Runella sp. SP2: one gene and its partner. Each later gene encodes a partner of the first gene's protein in a complex. Links are inferred from orthologs where the notes say so. Each region holds a gene or a part of one and is shown on either strand. Other genes may lie near its edges. The genes, in order: secA and secY.

Region 1 (8,593 bases):
TACAAACTCAGTATTCGTTATTGGCCTCAAAAAGGGCTTGGACTCGCTCCTTCTTTAAGATTTCCACAGGGTATTTCCACTTCTTACCAAGAACACTGGTTTCGTATTCAATCAAAGATGAGGACTTCCTCGGCTAGGCGCTCCGTTGACTCATCGCCAGACGCCCCTTTATTTAGTATTACACCTAACCCAGCCACTACTACCGCCGTTTTAAGCGTGAAACAAGCCAAACACCAAGAAATTCAGTATGAATGGCTGGACCTTACTGGACGGGTTCATCATAAAAGTCAATTTGTCGCCGAAACAGACAATCACACGGAGCAGCTTAACATTACGCGCTTGCCAACGGGGCTTTATTTTCTACGAATAACCACCCCAACCCAGCAAGTAAATTTGAAAGTAACCAAACTAGATTAACCTCTCCAAAGCCGACCAACCGTCGGCTTTTTTTAGTACTTTCGCCTTCCTAAACTGAACCATTTCAACCCTATGAAACGATTTTTGTTGGCCTTTTCATCGGTAGTGTGCCTGAGTTTTTGTGGCTTTGCCCAACCTGCACCTAAACAAGCACAGTGGTCAAAATTATACATCGCTCCCGACAAACGGGTCATTTCGCGCGGCGATGGCAAACCGTTCTTTTGGTTGGGAGATACCGCTTGGGAATTATTTCATCGGCTGACCAAAGAAGAGGCAGATTTTTACCTCAAACGTCGTGCAGAACAAGGCTTTACCGTCATTCAGGCCGTGGCTTTGGCAGAGTTTGACGGACTGGGGCAGCCCAACCAATACGGACAGCTTCCCTTAAAAAACAATGACCCTTCGCAGCCCAATGAGTTGTATTTCCAACACGTTGACTATGTAGTAAACAAAGCAGCCTCGTTGGGGCTTGTGATTGGAATGCTGCCTACGTGGGGGGATAAATTCAACAAAAAATGGGGCGTCGGCCCCGAGGTTTTTACGCCCGAAAACGCCCGAATATATGGTCAATGGCTTGGAAAACGTTATAAAGGAAAGCCGATTGTTTGGATTTTGGGCGGCGACCGCAACCCCGAAACCGAAAAACATTTTGCTATCATCAATGCCATGGCCGAGGGCCTCAAAGCAGGTCACGGAGGCACCCAACTTATGACCTATCATCCCATGGGTGGTAGCAATTCAGCCGCGTTTTTTCACAAAGAAAACTGGCTCAATTTCAATATGTTCCAGTCGGGACACTCGGCAAAAAACGCCAAAAATTACGTCATGCAGCGCCAAAATTACCAGCTCTTTCCCGTAAAGCCTACCCTCGATGGTGAGCCTCGCTACGAAGACCATCCGATTGATTGGAAACCTGAAAAGGATTATTTCAATTCGCACGATGTTCGTCAGGCCGCTTGGTGGGCAATGCTTTCGGGCGGCGCAGGCCATACTTACGGCGACCACAACGTTTGGCAGTTTTTTGACCCAAACCGCAATCCCGCCATTTCGGTAGCCCGCACGCATTGGCGGGCAGCCACAAACCACGAAGGGGCTTGGCAAATGGGATACATGCGTAAGCTTTTTGAAGCTTATCCTTGGGCGCAACTAATACCTGACCAAGGCGTTCTGAAAAATGACAACTCCGAAGATGCTGGGTATCAAATGGCTGCCATCGGCGAAAATAAAGATTTTATGTTTGCTTATTCCCCAACAGGTAAACCATTAAAAATTGACCTAGCCAAGTTCTCCATACCTCAGCTCAAAGCCACTTGGTTTAACCCCCGCGATGGTGTTTCAACGCCAATTGGAGCCGTAAAAAACGAAGGTATTCAAGAATTTAAACCTCCCGTAGCCTGCCCTACTTGTGATTGGACACTTGTGATTGGGAAATAAGAGGCGCGAATGTGTAAGAGATGAGTGATGAGAGAGAAGTTAGGAGAGGTGAGAGATTAGTATGTAAGGAACGAGTGAAAACCCGAAACAGGAAACCCAAAACAGAAAACAAGAAACAGATAAATGAATTTTCCCTTATTTGTAGCGCGCCGTTATTTTATCTCCAAGAAAAAAAACAGCTTTATTAGTATTATCTCTATCATTTCGATGCTGGGTGTATGTGTCTCAACGATGGCTCTAGTTGTAGTAATGTCCGTATTTAATGGCATGGGAGAACTAAATCGACAACTATTTCGGAGTTTCGACCCCGACCTTAAAGTGACTCCCGCTCAAGGAAAACGCTTTACCCTTTCGTCCAAAACACTGACTGCATTACGGGCAACGGAAGGTGTCAAGTTTGTTACCCAAGTGGTAGAAGATAATGCCCTTGCCACCTACGGCGACCGTCGGGTAGTGACCAAAATCAAGGGAGTGGATGAGACATTTATTCAGCGCCATCAGTTAGATACCGCGATGATTGAAGGGAAATTTGCCCTTACTACTGACAATGAACCCAAAGCAATTGTCGGAGGAACGGTGCAGCAGCTGCTGGGCATTTCGGTCAACAACTTGTTTACCCCTCTCGAACTCGCTTACCCTCGTTCGGACGTAAAAACGCTTAATTTGACCAATACTGACGCTTTTAACCAACAAATTATCCGCGTGGGAGGCGTTTATATGCTCGAACTTCGGTTTGACGATTACGTGATTGTGCCTCTTGAATTTGCCACCGAGCTACTTGGGTATGGCCACCAACGTTCAGCGCTTGAAATTCAGCTTCAACCCAATGCAAAGGCAGGTCAAGTACAAACTCAAATCCAAACCCTACTTGGAGATAAGTTTGTAGTACGTACCCGCGATGAGCAAAATGCCGACCTTTTACGCGCCATTCGTATTGAAAAACTCTTTGTCACAGTCTCACTTGGGTTAATCATTTTGGTGGCGGCCATCAATATTTTCTTTTCCCTTTCGATGTTGGTGATTGAAAAACGAGACGATATTAAAATGCTGTTTGCCATGGGTGCAAATGCTTCAACCGTCAAACGCATTTTTTTGTTTGAAGGTAGTCTAATTGCATTCACAGGGGCACTCTTTGGATTATTTTTGGGAATCATTGCCTGTTTATTACAAAGGCAATATGGTTTGTTCTCCATGGGTATGGTGAGTTCGGTGGTGGACGCTTATCCCGTAAAAATGGAGTGGACAGACTTCGTCATTACGGCTGTCACCGTCATTTCCATCACGATTTTGGTGTCGTTTATTCCCGCCCAACGTGCAAGCCGACTTTAATTTTAAGCTGACATTTTGACCGAAACAAGCAATCAAACCCTTAAAATGTCATTAAACTGCTGACAAAAAGCTAATTTTGTAGAAAATTCCCGAAGCGGGTGCGATATTTGTGATAAAGAAAAATACATAAACCGTTGGCCTTTGTTGGTTGACTCATACAGTAACAATGATTAAATTCCTCACAAAAAGTTTTTCTGGGCTGTTTGGGACCAAATCGGAACGTGATTTGAAAGAACTTGCCCCCTACGTGGATAAAGTAAATGCCGAATTTGCTAAACTACGTACACTCAGCCATGACCAGCTTCGAAACGCAACGCAAGAACTCAAGACCTTTATTGCGAATGAACTCAAGGCCATCGACGACCAAATAGACGCGCTGCGCCAGCAAGTGGCTACCAATGCTGATATGGACGTTGATGCCAAAGAGAACATTTTCAAAAAAATTGACAGCCTTGGGCTAGAACGCGACAAAGAGTTGGAAAAAGTCTTGATGCAGATTTTGCCCACCGCCTTTGCCATTGTCAAAGAAACGGCGCGTCGTTTTACCGAAAATGAAAGTCTTGAGGTCACTGCCAGTCTTTTAGACCACGAACTCGCAATTAGGAAAAATCATATTACCATCGACGGCGATAAGGCTATTTGGAGAACGACTTGGGATGTGGCAGGCCACCCTATCAAGTGGAACATGGTTCACTATGATGTGCAAATCATCGGGGGAACGGTATTGCACCAAGGGAAAATTTCCGAAATGGCTACGGGAGAAGGTAAAACCCTCGTGGCTACGCTACCTGCTTTCTTGAATGCCATTGCAGGTCAAGGCGTGCACGTCGTGACGGTCAACGACTACCTTGCCCGCCGCGATAGTGAGTGGAATGCTCCTCTATTTGAATTTCATGGTTTGCGGGTTGATTGTATCGACCGCCACCAACCCAATACCTACGCGCGCCGCCAAGCCTATTTGGCTGACATCACTTACGGAACCAACAACGAATTTGGTTTTGATTACCTTCGCGACAACATGGCGCACTCGCCCGAAGAGCTTGTGCAACGCAAACACCACTTTGCAATGGTCGATGAGGTTGACTCCGTTTTGATTGACGACGCCCGTACGCCTCTGATTATCAGCGGCCCTGTACCGCGCGGCGACGAACAAGATTTTGCCGAGCTTAAACCCCGCGTATCGCGCATTGTAGAAGCCCAAAAACGCCTCGTGACGGATTTGCTCAACGAAGCCAAAAAGAAAATTGCGGCTGGCGACAAAAAAGAAGGAGGTTTGGCCCTCTTCCGTGCACACCGTGGTTTCCCCAAATACAAACCGCTTATTAAGTTCTTGAGTGAAACGGGTATCAAAACCCTCATGCAGGAAACGGAGAAAATCTATTTGGCAGAAAACCAAAAGTTGATGCCAGAAGCCGATGCTCCACTCTATTTTACCATTGAAGAAAAAAACAATAGCATCGAGCTTACTGAAAAGGGGCTTGACTATATGACAGGCTCAGCCGAAGACCCTAACTTCTTCGTATTGCCTGACTTGTCGATTGATTTGAATGCGATTGACAAAGACGCTGAGCTTACCGATCAGCAAAAACTTATTCGTAAAGAAGAAGTGTTGCGCGATTATTCGGTCAAAACGCAACGTATTCACACAATCCAACAGTTGTTGAAAGCCTATTCGTTGTTTGAACGCGACGTTGACTATGTGTTGATGGACGGAAAGGTAAAAATCGTTGACGAACAAACGGGCCGTATCATGGAAGGGCGCCGTTGGTCAGACGGATTGCACCAAGCTGTGGAAGCCAAAGAAAACGTAAAAGTAGAAGACGCTACGCAGACGTACGCTACGGTAACGCTCCAAAACTACTTCCGTATGTATCACAAGCTTTGTGGTATGACAGGTACTGCCCAAACCGAAGCAGGTGAATTCTGGACAATTTATAAGTTGGACGTTGTTAGTATTCCTACCAACATTCCGATTGCGCGTAAGGACGAAGAAGATAAAGTATATCGTTCGGTACGGGAGAAATACAACGCCGTGGTGGACGAAATCGTTGAGTTGGTAGGCAAAGGACGCCCAGTGTTGGTGGGTACAACTTCGGTTGAAAACTCAGAATTATTGAGCCGTATGCTTACCCTCCGTAAGATTCCACACCAAGTCTTGAACGCCAAACAACACCAACGCGAAGCCGAAATTGTATCGGAAGCAGGGAAACCTGGAACGGTTACGATTGCAACCAACATGGCAGGTCGTGGTACCGACATCAAGCTTACACCTGAGTCAAAAGCAGCGGGAGGTTTGGCCATCATTGGTACCGAACGCCACGAAAGCCGCCGCGTTGACCGTCAGTTGCGTGGTCGTGCAGGTCGCCAAGGAGACCCAGGAACGTCACAGTTCTTTGTGTCATTGGAAGATGGGCTAATGCGTATGTTTGGTTCTGACCGCATCGCGGGTGTAATGGACCGCATGGGCTTGGAAGAAGGTGAAGTGATTCAGCACTCGATGGTGTCAAAGTCGATTGAAAGAGCGCAGAAAAAAGTGGAAGAAAACAACTTCGGTACACGTAAGCGCCTCCTTGAATACGATGACGTCATGAACATGCAGCGTGAAAGCATCTACAAACGCCGTCGGAATGCCCTTTTTGGGGATCGTCTCGCGATTGACATTGCTGACACCATGTACGATGTTTGTAACGAAATCATCAACAATACCGAAGGTAGCTTCGACGAACTCGAATTGGCCGTCATTACCAATTTTGGCATTGAACCACCATTTACGCGCGATGACTACAACAAGCTAAAACCTGAACAACGAGTTCAACGCTTGTACGAAGCGGCTGAAGGCCACTATGCAACCAAAAATAAGTTTATAGCGGAACAAGTATTGCCGATACTGAAACAAATCCACGAAGAACGCGGTGGCACCATCCAAGAAATCGTGATTCCTTTCACTGATGGTATCAAAGGCACGCAAATTGGCGTCAATCTCGTGAAAGCCATTGAATCAAACGGTCGTGAGATTGTGCGTGAAATGGAGAAATTTGTAGTTCTTTCGCTCATTGACCAAGAATGGAAAGAGCACCTTCGCGACATGGACGACCTCAAACAGTCGGTACAAAACGCGGCTTACGAGCAAAAAGACCCATTGTTGATTTATAAGTTTGAGTCGATTGAGTTGTTCAAGAAACTAATGAGTAAGGTTAACTTCGAAACGATTAGTTTCTTGGTAAAATCGTTCATTCCTCAAGAAGAACCACCGCAACAACAACCGCAACGCCAAGTTCGTCAGCCTGAACCAGAACTTCATACCAACCGCGAAGATGAAGATTTTGCAGAAGTAGGTGGCCCAGATGCCTACGCGGCTCGTCAAACCGAAAAAACGATGCCTGTACGTGCCATCAAAATCGCCGACCGTAACCAAAAAGTAACGGTTCAGTACCGCGATGGCCGTGTGGTAAAAGATGTGAAATACAAGAAAGTAGAACACGAAGTAGAACGCGGCGATTGTGTCGTTATCGCTTAAGTTCTGCTGTACTGAATAAAGAAAAAAGCCCCGACCGCATGGTCGGGGCTTTCTCGTTTAAGTCATCGGGTTGGTAATCGGGTTGCTCACAACCCGCCACACACCATAATCGGGTTGTGAGCAACCCTTCACACAAAAGCGTCGGGATGTGAGCATCCCTCTTCACGCTTAGCGTGAGCCAAAGATGGCGCTACCTACGCGGACGAGCGTACTTCCTTCTTCCACCGCAATGGGGTAATCTCCGCTCATGCCCATCGAAATTTCTTTAAGGTCAACATTTGCAGGAAAATCAGCCGCGCGTGCATTTAGCTTGTCAAAAAGCTGTTTTAAGCCTCTAAATTCCAAACGCACTTGGTCTTCGTCATCGGTGTTTGATGCCATTCCCATCAGCCCAACAATACGCACATTTTGCATTGATTTTAATTCATCAGAAAGCAATAGCTCCCCGAGTTCTTCTTCAGAAAGTCCAAATTTTGTTTCTTCTTGGGCAATAAATACCTGCAATAAACAGTCAATCACTCGGTTGTTTTTGGCTGCCTGTTTGTTAATTTCTTGCAATAATTTCAGGCTATCTACTGAGTGAATCATGGCCACAAAAGAAGCCATGTATTTGACTTTATTGCTTTGTAAATGACCAATCAAATGCCACTCAATGTCTTTCGGCATTTGTTCGTATTTACCTACCATTTCTTGCACTTTATTTTCTCCATACCGCTTAAAACCAGCCTGATATGCTTCCATTAACATCTCAACGGGCTTGGTTTTTGTCACTGCAATGAGCCGTGCAGCAGGTGAAATTTCAGTTACTATTTGTTGTATATTTTCAGCAATACCCATCCTTCTCTGACCTTTAAAAATCCAAATGACAATTGATCCACTCTCCATCCAAACGCGCGCCGTAGCGTTCATAAAACTTAATGGATGGCTCATTCCAATCCAGCACTTGCCACATTACCCCAGTACAATTTGTATCTTTTGCCTCTTGAACGGTGGTATCCAACAGCATCTTTCCCAATCCATGCCCCCGCATCGACTCCGTCACAATCAAATCCTCCAAATAGAGTCGTTTTCCTTTCCAAGTCGAATACCGATAATAATAGAGCGAAATCCCGACGATTTGTCTATCTACCTCCGCCACAAAAAGGCCAAAAATAGGTTCTGGGCCAAAGCCGTCTTTCAACATCATTTCAGGGGTGTTGGTGACTTGCTCAGGCGCACGCTCATACAAGGCAAGCTCCTGAACCAAAGCGAATACTTGCGGCACATCTTCAGGTGCACCTTTACGAATGGTAATTTGCATAACTACTTACTTTGAAAAAAAATACTTGTTGTCTTCTGTTTGAATATATTCAACTCCGGTTTTATATCCCTGTACAATCAGCCGTACAATGTCTTCAGATTGAAATTTGAGCATATCTAAGTGTAAAGGCTCGTGGGGACGAATAACCTTTAGTTTCAGCGGGCGTCCTTTTAAGTTTTCATTTTCGACATAGCTTTGCGCCCACGCGATGTCACTGTTTACAATTTGGTTGACATTGATGTCCTTTACCCGCTCCATCAATTGCAACACATTTCGGTAATTGACCGTTTCACCATAAATATGTTCGGAGTGGCAAGCCACACACACCACTTCGGTCGCTCCGTCTTCTAAGGCTGCTTTTAGAGGTGCCACTACCCTCATGCCTCCATCTAGCAAGGCTGTTTTTCGCTGGCCTTTGATCAAGACAGGCGGCATAATCGTTGGCAATGAGCTACTTGCAAGGACATAATCCAAAAAATCAGGTTCTTGGGGCGTGGCGTACACCATTTTTCCGCTGATAACATCCACCGCTCCTACTTTGAGCTTGATGGGGCTTGTGCGTAAAATAAATTCATCCACGTTTGAGCGAAGCAAGT
Region 2 (7,453 bases), 2.7 Mb from region 1 along the record:
ACCGAATAATACTGCTGAACCATGTTACAACCGAAAAGAACCAAGTTCCGCAAACAACAAAAAAGCAAAGGGTCTGAAAAAGGCATGGCTACTCGTGGCCACCAAATTGCTTTCGGTACGTTTGCCATTAAAGCGCTCGAACCTGGCTGGATTACAGCCCGTCAGATTGAGGCAGCTCGTATCTCAGTTACCCGTGCAATGAAACGTGAAGGTCAAGTTTGGATTCGTATCTTCCCAGATAAGCCAATCACAAAGAAGCCTCTCGAAGTACGTATGGGTAAAGGAAAAGGTGCTCCTGAGTATTGGGTAGCCCCAGTAAAAGCGGGTACAATCTTATTTGAAGCCACAGGTGTGTCACTCGAATTAGCTAATGAAGCTCTTCGTCTAGCCGCTCAGAAGCTTCCCGTTAAGACTAAGTTCGTAGTTCGTCGCGATCATCAAGAAGAAGCAGAATAAGTATTAGTCAAATGAAAAATAGTGAAATAAAAGCGCTAACGGTAGAACAATTGACGCAAACGATTGCTGAAGAGCAAGATCGTCTTTTAAAGTTAAAGTTTGCTCATGCCGTATCTCCGATCGAAAACCCGATGCGTATTCGCAATACGCGCCGCCTAATAGCTAGGTTGATCACGGAATTGTCGGCTAAAAATAAAGTCGCAAGCGCGTAATAATGGTCAGGAGACCCCAATTGTAAAATAACCGACACAATGGAGGCAGCAGCACAAACAACCGTAGAAAGAAATTTACGCAAAGTCAGAGTTGGCCGCGTAGTAAGCAACAAAATGGAGAAATCTTGCGTTGTCGCGGTAGAGCGTAAAGTAAAGCACCCGAAATACGGTAAGTTTATGAAAAAAACTACCAAATTAATGGTGCATGACGAAAATAATGAGTGTGGAATCGGCGATACAATTCGCGTAATGGAAACACGCCCACTCAGTAAGAATAAGCGTTGGAGATTAGTCGAAATCATTGAAAAAGCGAAATAACAATGGTACAGCAAGAATCAAGACTGTCTGTTGCTGATAATAGTGGAGCGAAAGAAGTACTTGTCATCCGTGTATTGGGTGGTACTGGCAAACGCTACGCATCTATTGGTGACAAAGTTGTGGTGACAGTTAAACAGGCAATTCCTTCGGGCAACATAAAGAAAGGTACAGTTTCTAAGGCCGTTGTTGTTCGTACCAAGAAAGAAATCCGTCGTAAAGATGGTTCTTACATTCGATTCGAGGACAACGCCGTCGTATTACTCAACAACCAAGATGAACCACGTGGTACCCGTATTTTCGGACCCGTTGCTCGTGAGTTGCGTGAGAAAAACTTTATGAAAATTGTTTCATTGGCACCTGAAGTATTGTAAGCAATGGAAAGAAAATTCAACAAACAGCCCAAGTTACACATTCGTACTGGAGACTCAGTAGAAGTGATAGCTGGTAACTCAAAAGGCCAGTCGGGCAAAGTCACCAAAGTGTTGGTTGAGAAACAGCGTGCGATTGTGGAAGGTGTTAACCTTGTCACAAAACACGTTAAACCAACTGCCGCGAATCCTCAAGGTGAGCTTAAAAAGATAGAAGGCTCAATTCATATCAGTAACTTGATGTTGATTGATCCAGCTACTGGTAAGCCAACCCGTACAGGACGCAAGCTCAACGAGCAAGGGAAACTACAACGCTATTCAAAAGAATCAGGGAAGTTTATTCCAGATCCTTCAAAGTAGTTTTCGTTTGTCACTTATAAATTAACTGTGGGTCGGAAATCCACAAACTAATAATCAAAATGGCAACTACGAGATTAAAAGAGAAATACACGAAGGAAGTCGTATCTCACTTGCAAGAGAAATTTCAATACAAATCAATTATGCAAGTACCACACCTTGATAAGATTGTTATCAACAAGGGTATCGGTGCAGCAGTATCTGACAAGAAATTGATTGATGCTGGATTGGAAGAAATCACGCTTATTGCAGGTCAGAAGGCAGTTCCAACAATGTCTAAGAAGGCGGTCTCTAACTTTAAGTTACGCGAAAAAATGCCAATCGGCGTGAAAGTAACGCTTCGTGGAGACAAAATGTACGAATTCTTGGATCGTCTAACAAGCATCGCTTTACCACGTGTTCGTGACTTCCAAGGAATTAGCGACAAAGGCTTTGATGGCCGCGGTAACTACACATTCGGTGTAAAAGAGCAAATTATCTTTCCTGAAATTCAAATCGACAAAGTGAATAAGATTTCAGGTATGGATATTACATTCGTAACCTCTGCAAAGACAGATGAAGAAAGTTACGAGTTGTTGAAATCTCTTGGTATGCCCTTTACAAAAGGTAAAAAATAAGAATCCCTTTTTCAACGAAATAAGGAAATGGCGAAAGAATCAGTAAAAGCAAGAGAATTGAAAAAGCAAAAGCTAGTTGCTAAGTACGCTGAAAAGCGTGCTGCTTTGAAAGAAGCTGGCGACTGGGAAGGTTTAGACAAATTGCCACGTAGTTCATCGGCAGTTCGTTTGCATAACCGTTGCCGCCTTACAGGCCGTCCAAGAGGATACATGCGCAAGTTTGGTATTTGCCGTGTTGTTTTCCGCGAAATGGCTTCTCAAGGAAAAATTCCTGGCGTAACCAAAGCAAGTTGGTAAAAATCGCTTTTGTTTTCAAAATCAATTCCGTAACTTTGCAGCCCTTTTACAGAAGGGACGCAACAAATCAGTAGAGAAATGATAACCGATCCCATAGCAGACTATCTGACGAGAATCAGAAACGCCATAAGGGCGAAGCACCGGGTTGTGGAAATACCTGCTTCTAACATTAAGAAGGAGATTACTAAGGTACTCTACGATAAAGGCTTTATCCAGAACTACAAGTTCGAGGAGACAGGCCCGCAGGGTACTATTAAGATTGCCTTGAAATACAACCCAGTAACAAAGCAGTCTGCCATTGTTGATTTACAACGTGTAAGTAAGCCAGGACTTCGTAAGTACTCTGGTTCAGCAGAAATGCCACGCGTTTTGAATGGTCTTGGCGTTGCAATTGTATCTACCTCAAAAGGGGTAATGACTGACAAAGAAGCTCGCGTACTTAACGTGGGTGGAGAAGTGCTGTGTTACGTTTACTGATAAAACCTGAAAGAAAATGTCACGTATAGGAAAGAAGCCGATAACGCTACCTGCAAACGTTACAATATCAGTGTCAGACGATAACGTCGTGACCGTTAAAGGGCCTAAAGGCTCATTAACTCGTGATATTGACCGTGATATCAAGGTGGAAGTAGAGGGCAGCGAGTTGACAGTTGTTCGTCCGACTGAGCAAAAACGTCACAAAGCATTGCACGGACTTTACCGTGCACTCATTAATAACATGGTTGTGGGCGTAAGCGAAGGTTACAAAGCACAATTAGAAATTGTTGGGGTAGGTTATAAAGCCTCTGTTAACAACAATATTTTGGAGCTTAGCCTTGGATACTCACATGGTATCTATTTCGCAGTACCTTCAGAAGTGAAGGTAAGCGCAACGATGGAAAAAGGACAAAACCCGAAAGTATTCTTAGAGTGTATTGACAAAGAACTACTTGGGCAAATCGCGGCGAAAATTCGTTCGTTCCGCAAGGTTGAACCTTACAAAGGTAAAGGTATTCGTTTTGTGGGTGAGCAAATCAGACGTAAGGCTGGTAAAGCTGCTGCTAAGAAGTAATCAGTAATCTGAAAAAATTGTAAGCAATCATGGCTTCAGTAAAAAGCGAAAGAAGACAGCGCATTAAATACCGGATTCGGAAAAAAGTAGAAGGAACTTCAGAAAAGCCTCGTCTTTCTGTTTTCCGCTCAAATGCTCGTATTTATGCGCAGGTAATTGATGATACAAAAGGTCTAACATTGGTCTCTGCTTCATCTCTTGAACTTGATGCTACAAAAGCGAGTGTCAATGTTGAGGATGCAAAGAATGTAGGTCTTAAATTGGCCGAAAAAGCACTCGCAGCAGGCGTAAGTGCGGTTGTATTTGACCGCAATGGTTATTTGTATCATGGGAAAGTAAAAGCATTGGCAGACGGCGCTCGTGAGGGTGGTCTCAAATTCTAAAAAGATATGTCAAACAGTATCAAACCTTTGAAATACAACGAAGCTGACCTTAAAGAAAAGGTAGTAGCTATCAACCGTGTTGCCAAAGTAGTAAAAGGTGGACGCCGCTTTAGCTTCTCAGCAATCGTAGTCGTTGGAGATGGCAAAGGCGTTGTAGGTTACGGATTAGGAAAAGCTAACGAAGTAACTGACGCTATTGCAAAAGGAATTGAAGACGCGAAGAAAAACCTCGTGCAAGTTCCACTCCTTAAAGGAACAGTTCCTCACGAAATGCACGGAAAATTCAGCGGTGGCTTAGTATTTGTTAAGCCAGCAGCTCCAGGTACTGGAGTTATTGCGGGTGGTGCGATGCGTGCTGTATTAGAAGCCGCAGGTGTACACGACGTATTAGCCAAGTCAAAAGGTTCTTCTAACCCTCACAACGTAGTGAAGGCAACAATTGACGCGCTTCTTAAAATGAGAGCTCCGCACCAAGTTGCATTCCAACGTGGAGTAAAGTTGGCCACAGTGTTTAATGGATAATCTTTTGAGACAATGTCAAAGATAAGAATTACACAAGTTAGAAGTATGATTGGCCGTCCAGGAGACCAGAAACGCACGCTCGCTGCTTTAGGTCTTGGCAAAATCAATCGTAGTGTCGAGATTAATGTGAATCCAGCCCTTGAAGGTATGATTCGCAAGGTAGATCATTTAGTGAAAATTGAAGAGATTTAATCCGCGATATAGCAATGAATCTTAGCGCATTGAAACCAGCTTCAGGCTCGGTAAAAACAAAAAAACGTTTGGGTAGAGGTCAAGGTTCAGGAATGGGCGGAACTTCTACACGCGGACACAAGGGGGCGCAGTCTCGTTCGGGATATAGCCAAAAAAGTCACTTTGAAGGTGGACAGATGCCGCTTCAAAGACGAGTACCTAAATTCGGTTTTAAGAATATCAACCGCGTTGAATACAAAGCTCTTAATTTGGATGCAATCCAAGCAGTTGTTGAAAAAACAAATGCTACTGTAATCGATATTGAGACACTTTACAGCAATGGCTTGGTATCTAAAACAGACTTAGTAAAAGTGCTTAATCGTGGCGAATTAAAAGCTGCCGTTGAAGTAAAAGTTCACGCTTTTTCTAAGACTGCTGCCGAGGCTATCGAAAAAGCAGGTGGTAAAGCGGTTACATTATAATCTTGATTCAAAAGATTTTCGTAACTTTGCCTGATTTTTTACACAGGTAAATCTAAAAACGCATGAAACGGTTTATACAGACCTTAAAAAATATCTTTTCAATCGAAGAGCTTAGAAGTAGAATTCTTTATACTCTTCTATTGATCGCGGTCTATCGCCTTGGTTCGTACATCGTACTTCCAGGTATTGATAGTGACAAGCTTGAGGTGAATAATTCAGGTCTTTTAGGCTTATTAGATACCTTCCTCGGTGGTGCCTTTACGAAAGCATCTATCTTTGCGCTAGGTATTATGCCTTACATTTCTGCGTCAATTGCCATTCAGTTGTTAACGATGGCGTTGCCTTACTTTCAAAAAATGCAGAAAGAAGGAGAGTCTGGACGGAAGAAACTTAATCAGATTACGCGTGTACTAACAATCTTTGTTACCATCGCACAATCGGTGAGTTATTTACAAACAACCATCTCTTCGGAAGCTCTATTGATTGATCGTGCAGCTTTCACCATTTCAGCCGTGTTTATCCTTACTGCAGGAACAATATTCTGTATGTGGTTAGGTGAACGTATCACTGACAAGGGAATTGGAAACGGAACCTCAATGTTAATTATGATTGGGATTGTATCTCGTTTTCCAAAAGCAATTGTTCAGGAAGGTGCTTCACGCGGTAGTGGTGGTCTGTTGATTTTTGTTGCAGAAATTGTTGCTCTCTTTGTGGTAGTAATGTTTGCAGTAGCATTGACTCAAGCAGTACGTCGAGTACCTATTCAGTATGCAAAACAAGTGGTTGGTAACAAGGTAATGGGCGGTCAACGTCAGTACTTGCCTCTGAAACTTAACACGTCAGGAGTAATGCCAATCATTTTTGCGCAAGCACTTATGTTTATCCCGTCGTTAGTGGCTGGTTTGTTTGCAGAAAAAAGTGAGGTTGCTAGTTCAATAGCTACAACGTTCAATGACTATACGACTTGGCAATACAATGTATTGTTTGCAACTTTGATCATTGTCTTCACTTTCTTTTACACAGCGATTGCAATCAGCCCACAACAAATATCTGATGATATGAAGCGTGGGGGAGGCTTTATACCAGGAGTAAAACCTGGCATTGCAACATCTGATTTCATTGCTACTGTATTAGATCGAATCACATTGCCAGGTGGAATTTTGTTAGCAGTTGTTGCTATCTTACCATCACTTGCGAGTATGTCAGGTATGACAAGGGAGTTTTCTCAGTTCTTTGGTGGAACTTCGCTTCTTATCTTGGTAGGTGTTGTACTTGATACATTACAACAAGTAGAAAGCTACTTATTGATGAAGCATTATGAAGGCTTGATGAAGTCAGGGCGCGTGAAAGGACGTACTGAGACTGTAGCTGCCTAATAAAGAAGATGATTTTTCTCAAGTCAGAAGAAGAAGTACTACTCATTAAGGAAAGTGCCCAGCTATTAGGCAAAGCACATGCAGAAGTAGCCAAATGGATTAAACCAGGTGTGGCCACAAAGCAGCTCGATAAAGTTGCTGATGAGTTTATCAGAGACCATAAAGGACATCCGTCATTTAAAGGTTATAATGGTTTTCCCTCAGCACTTTGTATTTCTTTGAATGATATTGTGGTTCACGGTTTTCCAAGCCAGTACCAACTAAAGGAAGGCGATGTTATTTCGATTGATTGTGGCGTAAAGTTAAATGGGTTTCATAGCGATAGTGCTTATACATATCCGATTGGGAATGTGATTCCTGAAGTTTCAAACCTCCTTAAAAGAACAAAACAGTCGCTCTATTTAGGTATTGAACAAGCCGTTGAAGGCAAACGAGTAGGAGATATAGGATATGCTGTCCAAACCTATGTGGAAAAGTTTGGATACGGTGTTGTAAGAGAATTAGTTGGGCATGGTGTAGGCCGAAATCTGCACGAAGGACCAGAAGTTCCAAATTATGGAAAAAAAGGACAAGGCCCTAGACTAAGAGAAGGAATCGTTATTGCTATTGAGCCAATGATTACACTTGGAAAACGTAATGTAGTTCAAGAAAAAGATGGTTGGACAATTAGAACAACGGATAGAAAACCAGCGGCTCATTTTGAACATACAGTATTAGTTCGAAAAGGTAAAGCTGAAATTCTTACAACGTTTAAGTATATCGAAGAAGTAACCCAAAATACGACGTTAATGGTAAGCGTCTAATTTTCCTTACCAAAAGAGTATATGGCAAAACAAGGACTCA

What was found.
Region 2: the proteins of secA (region 1) and secY are in contact, whole or in part, in a crystal structure (PDB 3DIN), measured with the Thermotoga maritima proteins. The link is inferred for Runella sp. SP2 from one-to-one orthologs. Residues at the interface, in WP_004082002.1 of Thermotoga maritima: Glu261, Ala262, Arg263, Lys300, Ala301, Arg302, Thr303, Ile304, Ile305, Leu323, Tyr324, Asp325, Pro326, Val329, Ser330, Tyr333, Ile336, Lys340, Phe345, Val349, Glu363, Phe364, Tyr374, Ser375, Gly376, Gly377, Glu393, Ile395, Thr482, Ser483; in WP_004081795.1 of Thermotoga maritima: Glu108, Gly109, Glu110, Glu111, Ala236, Glu237, Arg238, Arg239, Ile240, Thr241, Ile242, Gln243, Tyr244, Ala245, Arg246, Arg247, Val248, Thr249, Gly250, Arg251, Arg252, Val253, Tyr254, Gly256, Ala257, Ser258, Thr259, Tyr260, Leu261, Pro262.

The regions. Positions count from the first base shown.
Region 1 is NZ_CP031030.1:2,790,414-2,799,006, forward strand. The notes cover bases 2,955-6,897. They hold secA (preprotein translocase subunit SecA), read left to right. Parts: upstream 2,955-3,346; coding sequence 3,347-6,697; downstream 6,698-6,897. Other genes in these bases: DTQ70_RS11705 (ABC transporter permease), read left to right, coding at 2,955-3,180; DTQ70_RS11715 (YggS family pyridoxal phosphate-dependent enzyme), read right to left, coding at 6,866-6,897. In the rest of the region: DTQ70_RS11695 (leucine-rich repeat domain-containing protein), read left to right, coding at 1-417; DTQ70_RS11700 (glycoside hydrolase family 140 protein), read left to right, coding at 490-1,851; more of DTQ70_RS11705, read left to right, coding at 1,975-2,954; more of DTQ70_RS11715, read right to left, coding at 6,898-7,534; DTQ70_RS11720 (GNAT family N-acetyltransferase), read right to left, coding at 7,548-7,997; DTQ70_RS11725 (patatin-like phospholipase family protein), read right to left, coding at 8,004-8,593. UniProt on the Escherichia coli protein: Required for protein export, interacts with the SecYEG preprotein conducting channel.
Region 2 is NZ_CP031030.1:5,504,219-5,511,671, reverse strand. What follows is about bases 4,651-7,453. They hold secY (preprotein translocase subunit SecY), read left to right. Parts: upstream 4,651-5,296; coding sequence 5,297-6,610; downstream 6,611-7,453. Other genes in these bases: infA (translation initiation factor IF-1), read left to right, coding at 7,435-7,453; map (type I methionyl aminopeptidase), read left to right, coding at 6,619-7,413; rplO (50S ribosomal protein L15), read left to right, coding at 4,788-5,234; rpmD (50S ribosomal protein L30), read left to right, coding at 4,651-4,773. In the rest of the region: rplP (50S ribosomal protein L16), read left to right, coding at 22-456; rpmC (50S ribosomal protein L29), read left to right, coding at 468-668; rpsQ (30S ribosomal protein S17), read left to right, coding at 708-986; rplN (50S ribosomal protein L14), read left to right, coding at 989-1,357; rplX (50S ribosomal protein L24), read left to right, coding at 1,361-1,714; rplE (50S ribosomal protein L5), read left to right, coding at 1,774-2,328; rpsN (30S ribosomal protein S14), read left to right, coding at 2,356-2,625; rpsH (30S ribosomal protein S8), read left to right, coding at 2,704-3,102; rplF (50S ribosomal protein L6), read left to right, coding at 3,119-3,676; rplR (50S ribosomal protein L18), read left to right, coding at 3,706-4,059; rpsE (30S ribosomal protein S5), read left to right, coding at 4,066-4,581; more of rpmD, read left to right, coding at 4,594-4,650. UniProt on the Escherichia coli protein: The central subunit of the protein translocation channel SecYEG. Consists of two halves formed by TMs 1-5 and 6-10.